3 regions of the Sphingomonas ginsenosidivorax genome follow, and region 2 is predicted to be linked to each of the others. Evidence: predicted binding sites of a transcription regulator. Region 2 holds the regulator's gene; each other region holds the start of a gene.
The links. Region 2 encodes LexA, which represses DNA repair genes until DNA is damaged. Its sites were predicted from a motif close to GTTCCNCNCTTGTTCT; they were not measured.
Positions count from the first base shown of each region.

Region 1: FSB78_RS02545 (ImuA family protein) is a predicted target of LexA. The motif match lies at 3,324-3,339, and genes of this name have one in related genera.
Region 3: FSB78_RS13005 (ribonucleoside-diphosphate reductase subunit alpha) is a predicted target of LexA. The motif match lies at 2,329-2,344, and genes of this name have one in related genera.

Region 1 is NZ_VOQR01000001.1:579,519-586,087, forward strand. Features, by position in the region: gene FSB78_RS02515 (hypothetical protein) at 1-149, opposite strand, end outside; gene FSB78_RS02520 (hypothetical protein) at 146-343, opposite strand; gene FSB78_RS02525 (FKBP-type peptidyl-prolyl cis-trans isomerase) at 440-1,036, opposite strand; gene FSB78_RS02530 (hypothetical protein) at 1,198-1,383, shown strand; gene FSB78_RS02535 (hypothetical protein) at 1,492-2,265, opposite strand; gene FSB78_RS02540 (hypothetical protein) at 2,397-2,897, shown strand; gene FSB78_RS02545 (ImuA family protein) at 3,358-4,119, shown strand; gene FSB78_RS02550 (Y-family DNA polymerase) at 4,283-5,824, shown strand; gene FSB78_RS02555 (error-prone DNA polymerase) at 5,821-6,569, shown strand, end outside.
Region 2 is NZ_VOQR01000001.1:748,756-755,324, reverse strand. Features, by position in the region: gene trpC (indole-3-glycerol phosphate synthase TrpC) at 1-497, shown strand, start outside; gene moaC (cyclic pyranopterin monophosphate synthase MoaC) at 494-961, shown strand; gene FSB78_RS19060 (hypothetical protein) at 1,243-1,407, shown strand; gene FSB78_RS03315 (molybdopterin molybdotransferase MoeA) at 1,407-2,588, shown strand; gene lexA (transcriptional repressor LexA) at 2,668-3,339, shown strand; gene FSB78_RS03305 (ComEC/Rec2 family competence protein) at 3,476-5,680, opposite strand; gene gltX (glutamate--tRNA ligase) at 5,760-6,569, shown strand, end outside.
Region 3 is NZ_VOQR01000001.1:2,865,043-2,871,611, forward strand. Features, by position in the region: gene FSB78_RS13000 (EAL domain-containing protein) at 1-1,920, shown strand, start outside; gene FSB78_RS13005 (ribonucleoside-diphosphate reductase subunit alpha) at 2,456-4,327, shown strand; gene FSB78_RS13010 (endonuclease domain-containing protein) at 4,302-4,853, shown strand; gene FSB78_RS13015 (DUF2171 domain-containing protein) at 4,931-5,191, opposite strand; gene FSB78_RS13020 (hypothetical protein) at 5,248-5,451, shown strand; gene FSB78_RS13025 (ribonucleotide-diphosphate reductase subunit beta) at 5,519-6,569, shown strand, end outside.

The DNA of each region.
Region 1 (6,569 bases), 170 kb from region 2:
CCGAGTGCCGTTTCGATGGCATCGCCAGGGAAATTGATTTCGACCACATGTGAATTTGGCACCGGCTGGTCGTCTGCGTCGATAACCATAGGCAAGGGCGTAAGCTTTACCCGATAGATCGCCGACTCCGTCTGGTTACGTGCGGTCACAAGCTGATGTTCCGTTTCGCCATTTCGGCAGACGCCATTTCCTTCAACGTCGTTACCGTCTCGCCCGAGAATATATCTGCCAGATCGAGGAGGTCCTCGTCCTTAAGTGCAGCAACCGCGGCTTCGATCTCAGCGAGACGATCGACAGCGCGGTCACCTACGGCAGCACGCCGCTTGATCCGTGATTTGAGCATCCATAATCGATAGCAGGATCAACGGAGGAGTGGCAGGGTTATCAGCCATCTCGGTCAAGGGGCTTGGGATCGGAATTCTCGCGGCAGCCGACCCGACTATGGCTGTGGGACGGCATCCTTCTGTGCAGGCGCTTCTGCCGCTTGCGGCCTAGTCATGCTCTCGACCTGCGCTGTCGTTTTAAAGTCCAGGAGCTCGACCTGAAACACAAGATCGGAGTTGGCGGGGATCGGGCCTGACGCTTGCGACCCATAGGCCATCGCCGCAGGAATACAGAACCGTGCAACGCCATTCTTGGCTAGCATCTGCAATCCTTGAGAGAAGCCCGCGATCACGCCGTTGACCGGCAATGGGGACCGCACCCCTTGATCAAACACTGCCCCAGTCGTTGCCAGGTAGCCGATGTAGTTCACTAGCGAGACATCGCCTTGGGTGGGCTTCGCGCCAGATCCGGGCCGCAGCATCGTATATCCCAACCCGGTAGGCGCGCGTGCCGAACACAAACGCTGCCCCTTGGGCACTATGGGGGTCAAGGGTAGTGCGATGATAGCACCGCTTGCCTTCACCGGCGCAGGTAGTGAACCGCGCGGCTTCCCTTTTTGAAGCGCCGCCCCGTTGACAGGTAACGGTGCTGCCAGCAGCGGCAGGACAACGGCCATAACGAGACGGCGCAAGGCACGTGGGAAGAAGCTCATTTCCGGGGCTATATCCAGGCCACGGACGACGCGCCACCAGTTCCATCCCGATATCATCGGGCGCATATTGGCAAGTGATCACCGGCAGGTACCAGGTATCGTCCGCCGGTTTGCAACTCAGCAGTTTGTTGGATCGTTTGATGTAATCAAGGAGAGCAACAATGGCGATTACCCCGCAAGACGAAGAACCCGGTTTTGAAACCGACGTCAACGAACTGCCAGATAGCGACAACGGTCCAGAAGATAGTTTAGAAGACAAACCGGCGCACGACGTTCAGCGCTCAGACGAACTCGAGGAAGCTCAGAAGGAAGGAGCCGAGGAGAGAGGAGAGGGCGGATTGTATTGAAATTGGGGCGGGACGTTCTGAACATTTTCTATGAATGTGTATTCGAAACGTCCCACCGCCCTTCTGACGATCGCCAAGACGTTTCTAATGGGCTGGAAACCGAGGTTATCAGCTGGGAGCGACTTCTTTCTTTAGCATCGCGTCCTTGAGCGTATTGCCTGCGATCCCCCCGGCAGCGACCGCAACAACAACATTGCCGACGAAAAACTCCACAATACCAACGACGCTGCCGAACGCGATCAGCGCCGAGGTCGTCACCGGCAGCGCGGCCGTTGCCTTACCGATCGCGACTTTCGCCTCCTGGCGGACGACCCGAAGCCGTTCCAACACGGGCTCGAGCGATCGACCTTGATCGACTGCCGCGATTAGATCGCCTAGCGCACGATGCAGCGCCCTCAGCTGCTCCAAGGCTACCGCCCGATCGGCATCGACCGGTCCACCGTTGTCGCGGGCGAGTTCTTCATCGTCGATCAGGCGCTGAACGGCTTCCAAAGCAACAGGCGCTAACGCGTGAATGACAGCGGCATGCTCGCGCAGGGAAGGGCGCCCGGTCCACGTCGCCGAACTGACGGCATCCGGTCCGCGAACCTCGTCCCACAACGCCTTGAACTGCTCACGGACCATCTCACGGCGCAGCGTGCGATCCTTGGTCTCTCGCGCATGACGTACGAATGCCTCAAGGCTCGGCTGCGCCGCGACAAAGGCCGGCGCCAACGGCCGCAGGTCGGTCCGCCCAAGCAGCGCCCGGCGCAGCGCCTTGTAGCGCGTGTCGTCCGCCAGATCCTGGATGCCATCGCAAGCGCCCAGACATAGCGTCTGCAGACGCTGCAGCGCCTCTTCGTCGTTCAGCCCTTCGGGCCAGTGTGTTCCTGAATAGCCCATCGCATTCGATCCGTTTCGACTCAGCTGACGGTCGGATGCACGAATGTTTGCCTGTAGGACATAGCAAGAACATCAAAGTGCCAGCACGTCGCTAGACATACGGACGGTGATAATGTTGGTGGACGGCACCGATGCCGATCCGCCCCGAACATGTCTTCCTGTATCCGATCGATTGGCCCCAGCTATCGCATCTGGTCCGCTTCGTGCGCGCAGGCGGACGCTGCGAACATTGCGGGCGCCCACACGGGCAACGGGTCTTCCACATGGGCGACGGACGCTGGTGGGATAAAGGCCAGTCGTATTGGCGTAATGGCGACGGCCGACGTGTTCGTCGACCGACCGAGAACATCCTCGATTCAGGCAAATGGACACCGGTGGTGCTGGCCTGCGCGCATCTCAATCACGACCCCAGCGACAGCGCGCTTCACCAGTTGGCCGCGCTCTGCCAGCGCTGCCACATGATTTACGATGGTCCTGAGCATCGCCGTCGACGTTGGATGAACGCGCACTACCGACGTGCACTCGGCGATCTGTTCTACGGCCCATATCCGATGCGGGGGGCGGACTGGATCACGCCGACACCCATCAGCATGCTCGACGACAGCCGTTCGCTATACGCGAACGTCCGGTAGTCTAGAGCGCTGGATACGAGGTGCCGACCACGTTCAGACAAAAAAAGGGGCCGCCAAAAGCGACCCGGGAAGTTTTTAGGAGAGGATGCCTGAAAGGCGTCACCTTGGTATCCAGCAGGCCGGGCAATGGCGATTGCAAATCTGGCTAATCTGGATTGCATTTCATGCACTTGGAGGAAGGTTGGGCCCAAACTCGTTCCCCTGGCTAGCTCGATGACACGGGCGGTATCTACGAGGCTCGACACTGCGAGGAAACGGTCTGGATCCCGCACATTGATCGCATGCCTGACGACAATCGTTCGCATACGCGCAGGTGCGATAGCCCGCCTCCGCGACACATAGCCAAACGCGCTTCGCCGCGTTCGTAGCCGGAACCTTATCCACATGAGTATCGAGTCTGACGCTTGACCAAACGGTTCTGGTAACGGAACATAAAGGGAACAGGTAGAGTCTAGACATCATGATCACCGCCCTCGAGTCCCTGCCGACAACCATCGCCCACCTGCGGACAATCGCAACGCCGGTGGTGGATCACCGCATCATGCCGTTCGGTATCCCTGCGCTCGACGATCGCCTCGCAAGCAGGGGCCTTCGCGCTGGAGCACTGCACGAGGTCGCCGCACAAAGCTGTTCGATGGTCGACGATGCCGCAGCAACGCTGTTCCTCGCAGGCATCGCCGCGCGAGAAGCGGCGCATACAGGCGGACCGGTGCTGTGGGTGAGCTGTCGCAACGATCTCTATGCGCCGGGCTTGGAGCAGGCGGGGCTATCATCTGCCGACTTGATTCACGCACAACCCCGTGACGATGCAGCGTTACTGGCCGTCGTCGAGGACGCGGTGCGCGATGGAACGCCGTCAGCGGTGATCGCCGAGGTAAGCCGGATGTCGATGGTGGCGACCCGGCGCCTGCAACTGGTCGCGGCCGACGCCGACATTCCCGTTCTCATCCTGCGACGCAGACGTAATCGCGACCAGGATCCGCTCGCCGAGCCGTCTGCCGCCTGGACGCGCTGGAGGATCGCCAGTGCGTCGTCCGAGCGCCTTGGCGTCGCCGGCGTCGGCCGATCGCGGTGGCAGGTCGAGGTCGCACGACAGCGTGGCGGCGAAGCATTTTCAATGATTTTGGAGGGCTGCGATGAGACGGGTTGTCTCGCTGTTCCTGCCGCACTTGGCCATCGAGCGGCTGAGACGGCTGGACCGGCACGCTACGCGGCCGCCTGAGCGGCCAGCCCTTCAGCTTCCCGTCGACGACGATCCCGGTGCCTGTTCGGTACCGCGGGGCGGCGGGTGGCGGCCGGGTGCGCGGTGGGCTCGTGCCGACATGCCAACCAGGCAGGATGTGGAAGGTGAGATCGCAGCGCTGCCCGCGCATGCGAAACCACCCATGCGTGAACTTGGCCGACGATCGGAGGCGGCGAACCATCCGTTTCACGGACCAGCGCAAGCCGACAGTCACGACAGGGTCGCGGCGACCGTTGCTGCGTTCCACAGGGCGCCGCTTGCGCTGGTCGGCAAGGTTGGCCGGCGCGAAGAGGTCGTGGCCGCCTGCGATGGCGCAGCCGCGTTGGGGATTACTATCGGCATGGCCGCGACCCATGCGCGCGCACTGGTGTCCGATCTCGACATCCGACCGTCCGAGACCGAGGCGGATGCCGCGATGCTGGATCAGCTCGCGCTACGCGCGGTGCGCCGCTGGTCGCCGATCGCCGCGGCCACACCGCCCGACGGGCTGTGGCTTGACCTGACCGGCTGCGCGCATCTCCATGGCGGGGAAGAACGGTTCTGCCGGCGTCTGCGCGCGTTTTGCCAGCGTGCCGGGTTCACCGCGCGCGTGGCGGTTGCCGACACACCGGGCGCGGCACACGCTATTGCCCGGTTCGGGCCTGCCGACATCGCGATCGTGCCCACAGGGCGGACGGTCGAAGCGCTTAGCGGCCTACCGGTCGCGGCCTTGCGCCTAGCAGGCACCGCGCTCGTTGCCGCCCGCAAGTTCGGCTTCGAACGCGTCGCCGATCTTCTACCGGTCGCGCGCGGGCCTTTGGCACGCCGGCTCGGGCTGGCCGCAATCACGCGGCTCGATCAGGCACTCGGCGCGGTCGCCGAACCCATCACGCCGCGCACCGACGAGGTCATGCCGATCGTCGAACGCCGGCTGCTCGAACCGATCGTCACCGCAGACGCGATTGCGCAGGTCATGGAGGATCTCCTCGGCGACATGGCCGAGCTGCTGCGCGCGAAAGGGCTCGGCGTACGATCGTTGCGGCTTGGTGGGTTGCGCGTCGACGGCACCGAACAGGTCGTCGCGGTCGGCACCTCGCGTCCGACCCGTGAGGTTTCGCACCTGCTGCGGCTCATGAAGCTCAGGATCGAACGGATCGATCCCGGCTTGGGGCTTGAGCAATTCTATCTGGCGGCGCCGCACACCGAGCCGCTCGACGCGGTAGATCTCGGCGCGGTTCTCGCCGGTGAGGTGCTCGTGCGTGATCCGGCCCGTCTCGTCGATGTCGTCGCCGGCCGCATCGGCGCTGACGCCGTGTTCCGGATTGCGCCGGTCGAAAGTCACGTGCCCGAGCGTGCCGTTATGCGCGCGGACCCGGTGGTGGCGCCCGCGGGCTGGCCGAAATGGCGACGGCCGACGCGCCTGCTGGCGAGGCCCGAACCGCTATGGGGCGTCATAGCGCTGATGCCCGATCAGCCGCCCCGACGGTTCGAGTGGCGCGGTCGGCCGCACAAGGTGGTTGCCGGCGACGGCCCCGAGCGGATCCACGGCGAGTGGTGGCGTCGCGACGCGGAAGTATGGGCGGTGCGCGACTATTACCGCGTCGAAGACGAGACGGGCGGTCGCTACTGGGTGTTCCGACGTGGCGACGGGTTCGTCGAGGATACCGGCGATCTGAGCTGGTGGATGCACGGCGTGTTCGCATGACCGACTATGTCGAACTCCAGGTCCTCACGCACTTCTCGCTGCTACGCGGCGCCTCGAGCCCCGAGGAGCTGTTCGCGGCTGCAGCGCTGCTCGGCTATCCCTCGATCGGCGTCAGCGACATCGGCACCGTCGCAGGGGTGGTGCGCGCATGGGAAGCGCAGAAGGCGACGGGCGTTCGCTCGATCGCAGGCACGCGCGTCAATCTATCCTGCGGTCGGCAGTTGCTGCTCTACCCGACCAACCGCCCCGCCTGGTCGCGCCTGACGCGGCTGCTGACAGTGGGCAAGAAGCGGGCGGGGAAGGGTGGGTGTCTTCTCCACTGGCATGATCTCGAACCCTGGTCGGAAGGCATGATCGCCATCCTGCTGCCGCACGAGGCGGACGAGGAGAACCTGGCAGCACTTGCCGACCTGAAGACACTCTATGGCCGGCGTGGGTATATGGCATTGTTCCAGCGGCGCCGGCCGGACGATGCCGTGCGGATCGACGCGCTGGCGCGCCAGGCGGGCGGCGCTGGGGTTCGCGCGGTCGTGACGGGTGATGTCCTCTATCACACGCCCGAAGCACGGCTGCTGCAGGACGTGGTGACGGCCGTGCGCGAGAAATGCACCGTCGACGAGCTCGGCTACCGGCGCGAGGTTAATGCCGACCGTGCGCTCAAATCCCCCGACGAGATGGTCCGGCGGTTCAAGGCGTATCCCGATGCGCTACGCGCGAGCGTCGACATCGCGCGTCTGTGCACCTT
Region 2 (6,569 bases):
CCGATTCCTACCTGACCGCCGCCCGCGACGCGGTGTCGATCCCGGTGTTGCGGAAGGACTTCATGGTTGATCCGTGGCAGGCGACCGAAGCGCGGAGCATCGGCGCAGACGCAATCCTGATCATCGTCGCCGCGCTCGACGACGCACAGATGGCGGAGATCGAAGCCTCCGCGCTCGAATGCGGGATGGACGTGCTGGTCGAGATTCATGACGCGCACGAACTGGAGCGCGCGCTGAAGCTCAAGTCGCGGCTGATCGGGGTCAACAACCGCGACCTGCGCGACTTCTCGGTCGATTTCCGCCGCACGTTTGATCTGGTCGCGCTCGCGCCCAAGGACTGCACCTTCGTCGCGGAGAGCGGCCTCACCAGCCGCGCCGACCTCGACGCGCTCGCCGAAAAAGGCGTGCATTGCTTCCTGATCGGCGAGGCGCTGATGCGGCAGCCCGATATCGAGGCTGCGACGCGCGCGCTGCTCGCCCCCGCATCCTCGACATGAGCGGCCTCACGCATATCGACGCCGACGGTGCCGCACGGATGGTCGACGTCGGCGGCAAGGCCGTCACGACGCGGATCGGGGTCGCCAGCGGACGAATCACGATGTCGCCCGAGGCCGCCACTGCGATCGCTGCGGGCACCGCGAAGAAGGGCGACGTCCTCGCCGTCGCGCGCGTCGCCGGAATCATGGCGGCCAAGCGCACCAGCGACCTGATCCCGCTCTGCCACCCGCTGCCGCTCAATTCGGTCGACATCGCGCTGGACGTCGACGACACTGGCGTCACCGTCACCGCGACGACCTCGACCGACGGCAAGACCGGCGTCGAGATGGAGGCGCTGACCGCGGTCTCGGTCACGCTGCTGACCATCTACGACATGGCAAAAGCGATCGATAAGGGCATGATCCTGAGCGACATTCGCCTGCTGTCGAAGCGCGGCGGCAAGTCGGGCGACTGGACCGCCTGAGGCGCTCGCCTAGCGCCTCCCGTCATCCTGACGAAAGTCAGGACCCAGGGCCCCGTGCGCGACGCCTGCCCCCGCGGAACAAGGCGGCGGTCGGCAGCCGAAACTCCTCAAGACACACTTCCCCGGCGAAGGCCGGGGCCCAGTTGGGAGGTAGCCGTGACGGAGCGCCACCCTACGTTACCCTTGTTCCCCAACTGGGCCCCGGCCTTCGCCGGGGAACCTGACCTCGCCAGGATGACTCAGCGCTGTCCTACACAGCCAGGATATGCCAGCCCCGTGGCATGATCCGCCGCGCCACCTCCCCGAAAAACCTCGACGTCCAGCGCCCCCTCAACATCGGCGCCGCGAAACCCTTGGACGCCCGCAACGTTCTCGACATGCGCGACGCAAAACCCGTTCGTCGTCTCAACATTCTCAACATTCGCGCCGGAACAGCCCCTCGATGATCCAACTCCTCCCCGTCGCGGATGCCCAGTCGCGGCTGTTCGCGCTCGCGCCCCGTGTCGAGTCCGAGACGCTTCCCTTGCGCGACGCCGCCGGCCGCTGGGCCGCGCAGGACATCCTTGCCAACCGCACGCAGCCCGCCGCCGACCTCTCGGCGATGGACGGCTATGCGATCCGCTTCGCCGACATGCCCGGACCCTGGACCGTGATCGGCGAAAGCGCGGCGGGACGTGCCTTCGACGGCGAGGTCCGCACCGGCGAGGCGGTCCGCATCTTCACCGGCGCCGCGCTGCCCGCGGGCGCCGACACCGTGCTGATCCAGGAAGAGGCCGCGCGCGCGGGCGAGGCTCTTACGCTGGACGGCGAAGGGCCGCCCTATCTCGGGCGCAACACTCGCGCGCGCGGGCTCGACTTCACCATCGGCGACCGGCTGGTGGCCAAGGGCGACCGTCTGACGCCAGCGCGGATCGCGGTCGCGGCGACCGGGGGGCACGGCACGCTCGGCGTCAACCGTCGCATCCGCGTCGCGGTCGCGGCGACCGGTGACGAGCTCGTCCCCCCCGGCTCCACCACCTCCGGCCTCGCGCTGCCCGAATCGAACGGCATCATGATCGCGGCGATGCTCGCGGACCTGCCCGTCGACATCGTCGATCTGGGCATCCTGCCCGACCGGCTCGAGACCTTGCGCGATGCCTTCGCGGCAGCACGATGCGACCTGCTCGTCACCACCGGCGGCGCGTCGGTCGGCGACCACGACCTGGTGCGCCCGGCGATCGAGGCGGCGGGCGGCGTCATCGATTTCTGGCGGATCGCGCTGCGGCCGGGCAAGCCGATGATGGCCGGCCGGCTCCGCGACGCGACCGTGCTCAGCCTGCCCGGCAACCCGGTTTCGGCGTTCGTCACCGCGACACTGTTCGTCCGCCCGCTGGTCGCACACATGGCCGGTGCCCGCGATCCGCTGCCGCAGACGACGCACGCACTGCTCGGCGAAGATCTCGCGGCGAACAACGCGCGCACCGATTATATGCGCGCCGAAATCAGGGACGGCCGCGCCTATGCCTCGACGATCCAGGACAGTTCGATGCTGCTCACGCTCGCCCGTTCGACCTGCCTGATCGTGCGCCCCGGCAACGCGCCTGCCGCCAAGGCAGGCGACTCGGCGGAAATCCTGGTGATTGCCTGACCGGTGCTTGACCCAGCACTTGACGTGGTAAATTTTGTTCCATAGAAGTTCCCAGTCTGTTCCGGGCCGGAGAATTGCCATGCTCACGCGCAAGCAGCACGAGCTCGTCTGCTTCATCAACGATCGTCTCGAGGATACCGGGGTGTCGCCCTCGTTCGAGGAGATGAAGGACGCGCTCGACCTCAAGTCGAAGTCGGGCGTCCACCGCCTGATCAGCGCGCTCGAGGAACGCAACTTCATCCGCCGCCTGCCCAATCGCGCCCGCGCACTCGAAGTGCTGCGGATGCCCGAACGCGCCGAGAAGAAGGCGCCGGCCAAGGCGCCTGCCGCTCCCGCCAACGTCAAGTCGGCACCGCAGCCGGCGAACGACGTGATCGAGATTCCGCTGCACGGCCGGATCGCCGCCGGCGTGCCGATCGAGGCGTTCGAGGGATCGTCGATGCTCGCGGTCCCCGCCGCGCTGCTCGGTGCGGGGGAGCATTATGCGCTCGAGGTTTCGGGCGACTCGATGGTCGAGGCCGGGATCCTCGACGGCGACTATGCCCTCATCCGCCGGACCGAGACCGCCCGTGACGGCGAAATCGTCGTCGCGCTGATCGAGGAAAGCGAGGCGACGCTCAAATTCTTCCGCCGCGAAGGCGCGATGGTCCGCCTCGACCCCGCCAACCGCGCCTACGACCCGCAGCGCTACGCCCCCGCGCAGGTCCGCGTGCAAGGGAAGTTGTCCGGTATCCTGCGCCGCTACGACTGAAGCTCCTGTCTCCCGCGAAGGCGGGAGAAGTCCTGAGCGCGGCGACTGGGAGCTGCCGGGTGCAGGTTCGATGGAAGCGGGACTAGGTATTGCGCGTATTGAAACCGTCATCCTGGGCTCGACCCAGGACCCAGGGTCACGAGTGCTGCGCCTGCGACCCTGGATCCTGACGTTCGTCAGGATGACGGGCCCTCCAGACATGATCGCGTCCTCGAAAACCAGGACGGTGCGTGAACGCGCGCGGCGCCGCCTGCACCCGCCACGGATGCCGATCGCCCGGCGATAAGACCGTCGTTACCCGTCCGGTGCCGAGCGTGACCGCCACGCCCCCCGTCCGCTGCAACGTCCACCGGTCGAGCCGCAGCCACCGCGGCATGCAGCCCCGCGGCAACCCGCGCTCGCTGACGACGATATCGGCAGACCGGCACGCCGCGATTAGCGCGGCCGTCGGCACCGGATACAGGCTCCGCGTCGCCACGATCCGCCACGTGCGCGCGCCCGCGGTGATATCGGTCATGCACAGATCGCGACTGCACCGTGCATCGGGCTGGTCGGACAGCCATGACGGTTCGCCGATCAGCCCACCATTCTCGGCCAGCGTATCGCGGACATAGTCTCCCGCCCGATCCCGCAACAGCGCCAGCCCTGCCGCGGTCCGCACCGCGACATGCCGCCCGTCCCCGGTCACCAGCAGGTCCGGCGCCGGCGTCGCCAGCGCCCAGCTCGCCCCGAACAGCAGTGGCACCAGCCCCAGGCGTCGCCACCGCGTCCGCCACAGCGCGATCCATAGCCCCCCGCCGACCATCGCGGCATAGGCACCGTCAGGCATCGCCGGCAGCGATCGGACAGCGCCCGGCACCGCCGCCACGAGATGCGCAAGCCAGAGGAGAAGGTCGAGCGCCTGCTGGACCAGCCACCACAGGGGCGCACCCAGCTCGACCGCGTCGAGCAGCAACGCCGCCGCCTCCAACGGCATGACGACGAAGGTCGTCAGCGGGATCGCGACGATATTCGCGACCGCGCCGTACAGTCCGGCGCGGTGGAAATGATAGACCGCGATCGGCATCAGCGCCGCCTCGACGACGATCCCCGTCAGCAGCAGCGAACCGAGCGCGCGCGCCAGCCGCCGTGCCGCGCCCTCCTCGTGCGGTCCGAACAGCGCGGTGATCCGCGGATGTTCGTGCAAGGCGACGATGGCGGCGATCGCGGCGAACGACAGCTGGAAGCTCGGGCCCGCCAGCGCCTCCGGCAGCGCGAGCAGGACGATGACTGCGCCCATCGCCAGCGCGCGGAGCGTCACTGCCTGCCGGCCTATCGCCAGCGCCGCCAGAACCAGGAGCGCCGCTACGCAGCTCCGGATCGTCGGCACCTGGGCGCCGGTCAGCAGCGTATAGCCGATCGCCGCACCCGCCCCGGCCACCGCCGCGACCAAGGGCAATCGGACGCGCAGCGCCAGCCACGGGCTGAGCGCCAGCAACCGCATGACGATCAGCATCGTCGCGGTCACCGCGGCGGTGATATGCAGCCCGCTGACCGACAGCAGGTGTGCGAGACCCGCGCGGCGCATCGCCTCCGAATCGTCCTCCCCGATCGCGCCGATATCGCCGGTCGCCAGCGCCGCCGCGATCCCGCCGGCGCTGCCGTCCAGGCTGTGGGTGATATGCGCGGACAGCCGCCCGCGCAGTCCCGATCCACCATCGGCGGGTGTCGTCACCACGACCGGCCCGAAGCCCCTGCCCGTCGCGCCGAGCCCGGCGAACCACGCGACGCGCGCGAAGTCATAGGCACCGGGCACGGCCGGCAAGGGCGGCGGCATCAGCCGTGCACGCAGGCGGATCATGGCGCCCTCGCCCAGCCCCTTCGGCGCATCCGCTTCGGCGAGATTGACCCGGACGCGGGGCGGCAGGTCGAGCGCTTCACCGCGCGCATCGGTCACGGACCCGACCGGGAGCAGCGTGACCCGTACCAGCGCCCGGGCCGCGAGCGGCTCGACCCGCTCGACCTGCGCCGCGAACGTCGCCACGGTCGGCCGCTGGAGCACGGGTGCCGCCACCCGGTCCGCACGCGCCCAGACCAGCGCCAGTCCAGCGGCGGCCGCCAGCGCACCGATCGCGATCACGCGGGCCGCCCGTCCGCCGCGCCCGGTCGCCAGCGCCGCGCAGCCGATCGCACTCAGCAGCAGGATCGCCGTCCGCCACGCGGTCGCATCCGGCAACGCGAACCACAGCGCGATCCCCGCGCCCAGCGCGACCGGCAGCCACAATATCAGCTGATCGCGCTCCGCCTCCAGCCAGCGCTCGATCGCGCGGCCGGTCCCCGCCACGATCGGCGGCACGCCCATTTGTCGCCGCGCGGGGGCCATGCTAGGGGCGGCGACGGCTGAACTGGCCATCGTTCTTACAGTCTGGGAGCACCCGCGGTTGGGCGCAACATCTGAAACGCATGCGGCATCGCCTGCATCCGTGGTTACCCGTTTCGCTCCGTCACCGACGGGGTATCTGCATCTGGGCGGCGCGCGCACCGCGCTGTTCAACTGGCTGTACGCCAAGGCGAACGGCGGCACCTTCCTGCTGCGCATCGAGGACACCGACCGGGTGCGCTCGACGCAGCCTGCGATCGACGCGATCCTCGACGGCATGCGCTGGCTCGGGCTCGACTGGGATGGCGATGCGGTCATGCAGTTCGCGCGCGCCGACCGGCACGCGCAGGTCGCGCACGAGATGGTCGCCGGCGGGCACGCCTATCGCTGCTACATGACCAATGACGAGATCGCCGAGATGCGCGCGGCGGCACAGGCGGCGAAGAAGCCGCTCAGGATCCGCAGCCCGTGGCGCGACCGCCCGGCAAGCGAGGCGCCCGATCGCCCGCACGTCGTGCGGCTCAAGGCGCCGCTCGAGGGCGCAGTGACGATCCAGGACCAGGTCCAGGGGGCGGTCACGGTGCAGAATGCCGAGATCGACGACATGATTTTGCTCCGCTCGGACGGCACGCCGACCTATATGCTGGCCGTCGTCGTCGACGACCACGACATGGGCGTGACGCATGTCATCCGCGGTGACGATCATCTCAACAACGCGTTCCGGCAGCTGCCGATCTACCGCGCCATGCAATGGCCCGAGCCGACCTACGCGCACATCCCGCTGATCCACGGCCCGGACGGCGCGAAGCTGTCGAAGCGCCACGGCGCGGTCGGTATCGAGGCGTATCGCGACGAGATGGGCATCCTGCCC
Region 3 (6,569 bases), 2.1 Mb from region 2:
CGCGTCACCTATATCTCTGCCAAGGTCGCGGGCGAGCTGACCCCGACCGGGGGCAGCCCCGCGGGCATGCTGCTGACCGACCTGTTCCGGATGGACAGCGACAGCACCGAACGCACGCTCGCCTTCCATCTCTCCTCGCGCACCTCGTTCGCCGATTATTCGGTTCGTGCCGCGATCGACCCGCCGATCGACACCGACTCGCCGCGCTGGTGGTCGATCTCGGGGCGCCCGCTGGTCGACGAGATCGGCCGCTTCCAGGGCTTTATCGGCTCGGGCTCGGACCTCACCGAGAAGCGCAAGTCGGAGGCTGAGATCACTCGCCTTGCGCTGTTCGACGGCCTGACCGGTCTCGCCAATCGCCAGCGCATGCGTCTGACGCTCGACAAGACGCTCGCGCAGCAGGCGGGCCCGCATCGCCCTACGGGGCTGTTCCTGATGGATCTCGATCGCTTCAAGGCGGTCAACGACACGCTCGGCCACCAGGCGGGCGACGCATTGCTCAAACAGGTCGCGCAGCGTCTGCAGCGCGGGGTCGGCGACGCCGGTCTGGTCGGGCGCCTCGGCGGCGACGAGTTCAAGGTCGTGCTGCCCGGCATCGACAATCGCGAGCAGCTCGCGGTGCTCGCGCGCGATCTGATCACGTCGCTGTCCCAGCCCTATTTCATCAGCGGCGCCTCAGTCGCGATCGGCTGTTCGATCGGCATCGCGGTCGCACCCGAACATGGCGAGGATTCGGAGACGCTGGTCCGCAACGCCGATCTCGCGCTCTATGCTGCCAAGGGCGACGGCCGCGGCATCCACCGTTTCTATTCGGACGACATGCTGGCGGGTGCCAAGAGCCGCAAGCAGCTCGAGGACGACCTGCGCACCGCGGTGTCCGACGGCGCCTTCCACCTCGCCTATCAGCCCGTCGTCAGCACCAAGACCGCGCGCATCGTCGGCTATGAGGCGCTGATCCGCTGGACCCACCCGACCCGCGGCAACGTATCGCCCGCCGATTTCATCCCGATCGCGGAGGAGAGCGGACTGATCGAGGGGATCGGCGAATGGGTCCTGCGCACCGCCTGTCTCGAGGCGGCGCGCTGGCCGGGCGACATCCGCGTCGCGGTCAACGTCTCGCCGATCCAGTTCGCCAACCCGGCGCTGCCCGCACTCGTCACCAGCGCACTCGCGCATTCGGGTATCGCGCCCGGCCGGCTCGAACTCGAGATCACCGAGGGCGTGTTCCTTGACGAGACGCAGTCGTCCGACCAGATGTTCAAGGCGCTGAAGGGGATCGGCGTCCGCCTCGCGCTCGACGATTTCGGCACCGGCTATTCGAGTCTCGGCTATTTGCGCAACGCGCCGTTCGACAAGATCAAGATCGACCAGTCGTTCGTGAAGGGCGCGGCACAGTCGGGCAACCGCAACGCCGCGATCATCAAGGCGATCGTCACGCTCGCCGACACGCTCGGGATGGAAACCACCGCGGAGGGCGTCGAGATCCAGGACGAGATCGACCTGATCCGCGACCTCGGCTGCAGCCATATCCAGGGCTATGTCTATGGCCGCCCGGCGCCCGCGGACGAGGTCCTGGTGCAACTCGGCGGACAGGCCGGCATCGCCAAGCCCAGCGGCTTCAAGGTCAGCCGGTCGCCGCGCACCAAGATGCTCCGCTCCGCGCGGATCGCGATCGACGGCGCCCGCGGCGACGTGCGCATCCGCGACATCTCGACCAAGGGCGCGATGATCGACGGGATCGCGATCGAGGGCGACCCCGCGGGGATCGAGATGCAGATCGAACTGCTCGAGGACCAGATGATCACCGCCCGCATCCGCTGGGCCAAGGACGGCAAGGCAGGGATCGAGTTCGCCGAAGCCTTCAACCTCGACCGCCTCACCCCCGCCCAGGTCTCCCGCGTCCTCCGCCGCTCGGCCTGACGCCGCCCCCCGTCGTACGACGCCCCGTTCGGTCAGCCGCCCCCCCTTCGTCATGCCGGGCTCGTCCCGGCATCCAGAGCCCCAAGCGACCCGCCCGTAACCCTGGATCCCGGGACGAGCCCGGGATGACGGGTGGAGAAGACACCCCGACCATCCCCACCAAAATATTTTCGTTCGCGCCCTGTTCCCTTGCACATCGTGAACCCCGCAGAAGTCCGTGCGTCGCGCGGGCATCGCCGGTCGAACCGACCCGCAAGATGACCGTCCCGTCATCAACCCGCTTGCGTCGCCTTCCGCTTTGGCACAATCTCTTGGGGTTGCGTTCGTTGCCGGACCCAATCGCTGGTAGAATTGTCGTTGCATTACCATATGCAGGCAGGAGCATCGCAACCGTCGTTTCGGCTGCGTGATCTCTTTTTGTTCTCCGCTTGGGGTCGCGCGGGTGTAATAGGGAGCCCGCTCCCGATTCGAACGGACCGAGAACGAATGGGGAGCGGTTTCGATGGACTTCAGTGATAGCAGCCGGGATAGCGACATGACCACGGACACCCTCGACACCGCCGCAGCGGCCGCCCCGCAGGCGGCTCAGGCGCAGGACAGCCACTCGGTGCGCCCGCAGCCCTATCCGGTCGAGGTCGACCATAGCCGCGACGCGCTGCTCACCGATTTCGGCAAGGAAACGCTGAAGGACCGCTACCTGCTGCCGGGCGAGAGCTACCAGGACCTGTTCGTCCGCGTCGCCTCGGCCTATGCCGACGACGCCGGCCATGCGCAGCGCCTCTACGACGCGATCTCGAAGCTCTGGTTCATGCCCGCCACCCCCGTTCTCTCGAACGGCGGCACCGGCCGCGGCCTGCCGATCAGCTGCTACCTCAACTCGGTGCCCGACAGCCTCAACGGCATCGTCGACACCTGGAACGAGAATGTCTGGCTCGCCTCGCGCGGCGGCGGCATCGGCACCTATTGGGGCAATGTCCGCGGCATCGGCGAGCCGGTCGGCCTCAACGGCAAGACCAGCGGCATCATCCCGTTCGTCCGCGTGATGGATTCGCTGACCCTCGCGATCTCGCAGGGCTCGCTGCGCCGCGGGTCTGCCGCCTGCTATCTCGACGTCTCGCATCCCGAGATCGAGGAGTTCCTCGAGATCCGCAAACCCTCGGGCGACTTCAACCGCAAGGCGCTCAACCTGCATCACGGCGTGCTGATCACCGACGACTTCATGGAAGCCGTCCGCGCCGGCGCCGAATGGCATCTGCGCTCCCCCAAGGACCAGGCGATCCGCGCCACCGTCGACGCGCGCTCGCTGTTCCAGAAGCTCGTCGAGACCCGCCTGCAGACCGGCGAGCCCTACATCATCTTCGCCGACCACGTGAACAAAGCGATGCCCAAGCATCACCGCGAACTCGGCCTCAAGGTCTCGACCTCGAACCTGTGCAGCGAGATCACGCTGCCGACCGGCCGCGACCATCTCGGTAACGACCGCACGGCCGTGTGCTGCCTGTCGTCGCTGAACCTCGAAACCTGGGACCAGTGGAACGGCGAGAAGGGCTTCATCGAGGACGTCATGCGCTTCCTCGACAACGTCCTGCAGGATTACATCGACCGCCACGAGCCCGGCATGGAGCGCGCCGCCTACTCGGCGGGCCGCGAGCGCTCGGTCGGCCTCGGCGTGATGGGCTATCACAGCTTCCTCCAGGCGCGCGGCCTGCCCTTCGAGGGCGCGATGGCGAAGTCGTGGAACCTGCGCATGTTCAAGCACATCAACGCCGCGGCCAACGAAGCGTCGATGCAGCTCGCGATCGAGCGCGGCCCCTGCCCCGACGCCGCCGATGTCGGCGCGATGGAGCGGTTCAGCTGCAAGATGGCGATCGCGCCGACCGCGTCGATCAGCATCATCTGCGGCGGCACCAGCGCGTGCATCGAGCCGATCCCGGCGAACATCTACACGCACAAGACGCTGTCGGGCAGCTTCTCGGTCAAGAACCCGTATCTGGAAAAGCTGCTCTCCGAGAAGTCGAAGAACAGCGACGCGGTGTGGAACTCGATCCTCGAGCAGGGCGGCAGCGTCCAGCACCTCGACTTCCTCTCGACCGAGGAAAAGGACTGCTACAAGACGAGCTTCGAGATCGACCAGCGCTGGCTGCTCGAACTCGCCGCCGACCGCACGCCGTACATCGACCAGGCGCAGTCGCTGAACCTGTTCATCCCCGCCGACGTCGAGAAATGGGACCTCCTCATGCTCCACTTCCGCGCCTGGGAGCTCGGCATCAAGTCGCTCTACTATCTCCGCTCGAAGTCGGTGCAGCGCGCCGGGTTCGCCGGCGGCGTCGAGGCCGACAACACGATCGACCTGCGCCAGATCGAGGTCGAGTCGAAGGACTATGACGAATGTCTGGCGTGCCAGTGAGGTGTCATCGATAGGTTCCCCTCACCCTTCCGACCCTGCGGGCCTCCCTTCCTCTCCCACAAGGGAAGAGGGACAGCAGGACTCCTCTCCCCTTGTGGGAGAGGAAGGGGCCCGCGCGAAGCGTGGGAAGGTGAGGGGGAATGCGGAAGGCCTGACGAAGCGCCAACTGCTGCCTGCTGACACGACAAGACGCGCCCGCGTGTTGCGCAGGAATACGGGTGAACCTGAGCGCCGCTTGTGGGGCGCCGTTCGCGAGGCGCATCCCGCGCAACGCTTCCGCCGCCAAGTCCCGTTAGGACCCTATTTCGTGGATTTCTGCTCGCACGCTGCCAGGCTGGTCATCGAAATCGACGGCGACACGCATGCTGGTACGGCAGGCTATGATGCGGCCCGCACCCAATTTCTCAACAACGAAGGGTATCGCGTGCTGCGCTTCTGGAACAACGAGGTCATGGAAAACATCGACGGCGTGATCCAGACGATCGGCGCCGCGCTTTCGCCTGACATGCAAAAGGGCCGCCCATGATGGACGGCCCCCTCACCTTCCCCCGGCCTGCGGCCGCGGGCCCCTTCCTCTCCCACAAGGGGAGAGGAGGTCCAGTCCTACGCTTCTTCCTCGAACGTCACGGCGACGTCGGCATTCGCGCTCAAGCGCACCTTGCCGTCCTCGACACCGGCGACCAGGCCGAGCGAGATGAAGTGGTGATGGCCCTCGTGGCTGGTCGTGCCTTCCTTGACCTGCGCGCCCGAGTCCTTCTTGGTCAGCTTGATGCGGTCGCCCTCGACGTGGTCGACGGTGCCGACATGGACGCCGTCTGCGCCGATGACTTCGGCATGTTCCTGGATCTGGCTGACATCGACCATGGGTCTTCTCCTGTGTTGGGTTCGGGTGCAGAACGCGCAGGCCCGGAATTGGTCGCATGAGCTGGCAGGTGCTGATCATGTTTGCGGTCGCGGGCGTGTTCGGCCTGATCGGGATAGCATGCCTCGTCCGCCTCGCCTCCCCTCGGGTAACCCAGGGGCAGGTCTATGCGTTCAGGATGATCGGGATCATGCTCGTCTCGGGCGCGATCGTCCTCGCCATGTCGGCCGGCGCGATGCAGTCCTGGGCCGCCAGTCCCTGACCGTCCGCCCCTGACTCAAGTAATTCAGTTTCCCCGTTTTCATCTCTTCATCGTACCGGAGTATCCGATGTCCCTCCTCCAAGCCTCCAAGCAGTACAAGCCGTTCGAATACCCCTGGGCGTTCGAGTTCTGGAAGCGCCAGCAGCAGCTCCACTGGCTCCCCGAGGAAGTGCCCTTGGGCGAGGATTGCCGCGACTGGGCGCAGAAGCTCACCGACCACGAGCGCAACCTGCTGACGCAGATCTTCCGCTTCTTCACCCAGGCGGACGTCGAGGTGCAGGACTGCTATCACGAGAAATACGGCCGGGTGTTCAAGCCGACCGAGATCAAGATGATGCTGACCGCGTTCAGCAACATGGAGACGGTGCACATCGCCGCCTACAGCCACCTGCTCGACACCATCGGCATGCCCGAGAGCGAGTATGGCGCCTTCCTCGAATATGCCGAGATGAAGGAAAAGCATGATTACATGCAGAAGTTCACCGTCGACAACGACGAGGACATCGCGCGCACGCTCGCCATGTTCGGCGGCTTCACCGAGGGCGTCCAGCTCTTCGCCAGCTTCGCGATGCTGATGAACTTCCCGCGCTTCAACAAGATGAAGGGCATGGGCCAGATCGTCACTTGGTCGATCCGCGACGAGACGCTGCACTGCGAGGGCATCATCAAGATGTTCCACACCTTCTGCGCCGAGCGCCAGTGCCTGACCAAGGCGGTGAAGGACGACATCGCCGACGTGTGCCAGACGACGATCCGGCTCGAGGACAATTTCATCGACCTCGCGTTCGAAATGGGCCCGGTCAACGGCATGACGCCCAAGGAGATCAAGAAGTACATCCGCTACATCGCCGACTGGCGGATGAACCAGCTGGGGTTGAAGCCGATCTACATGATCGACGAGCACCCGCTGCCCTGGCTCGCCCCGATGCTCAACGGCGTCGAGCACGCCAACTTCTTCGAAGCCCGCGCGACCGAATATTCGAAGGCCGCGACCAAGGGCCAGTGGACCGACGTCTGGGATTCGTTCGACAAGCGGCAGAGCGCGAAGCGTGGGCCTGCGGCGAACCTGGATCTGGGTGAGGTTCGGGATATGTTTTCGGACTCGGTTGCGGCTGAGT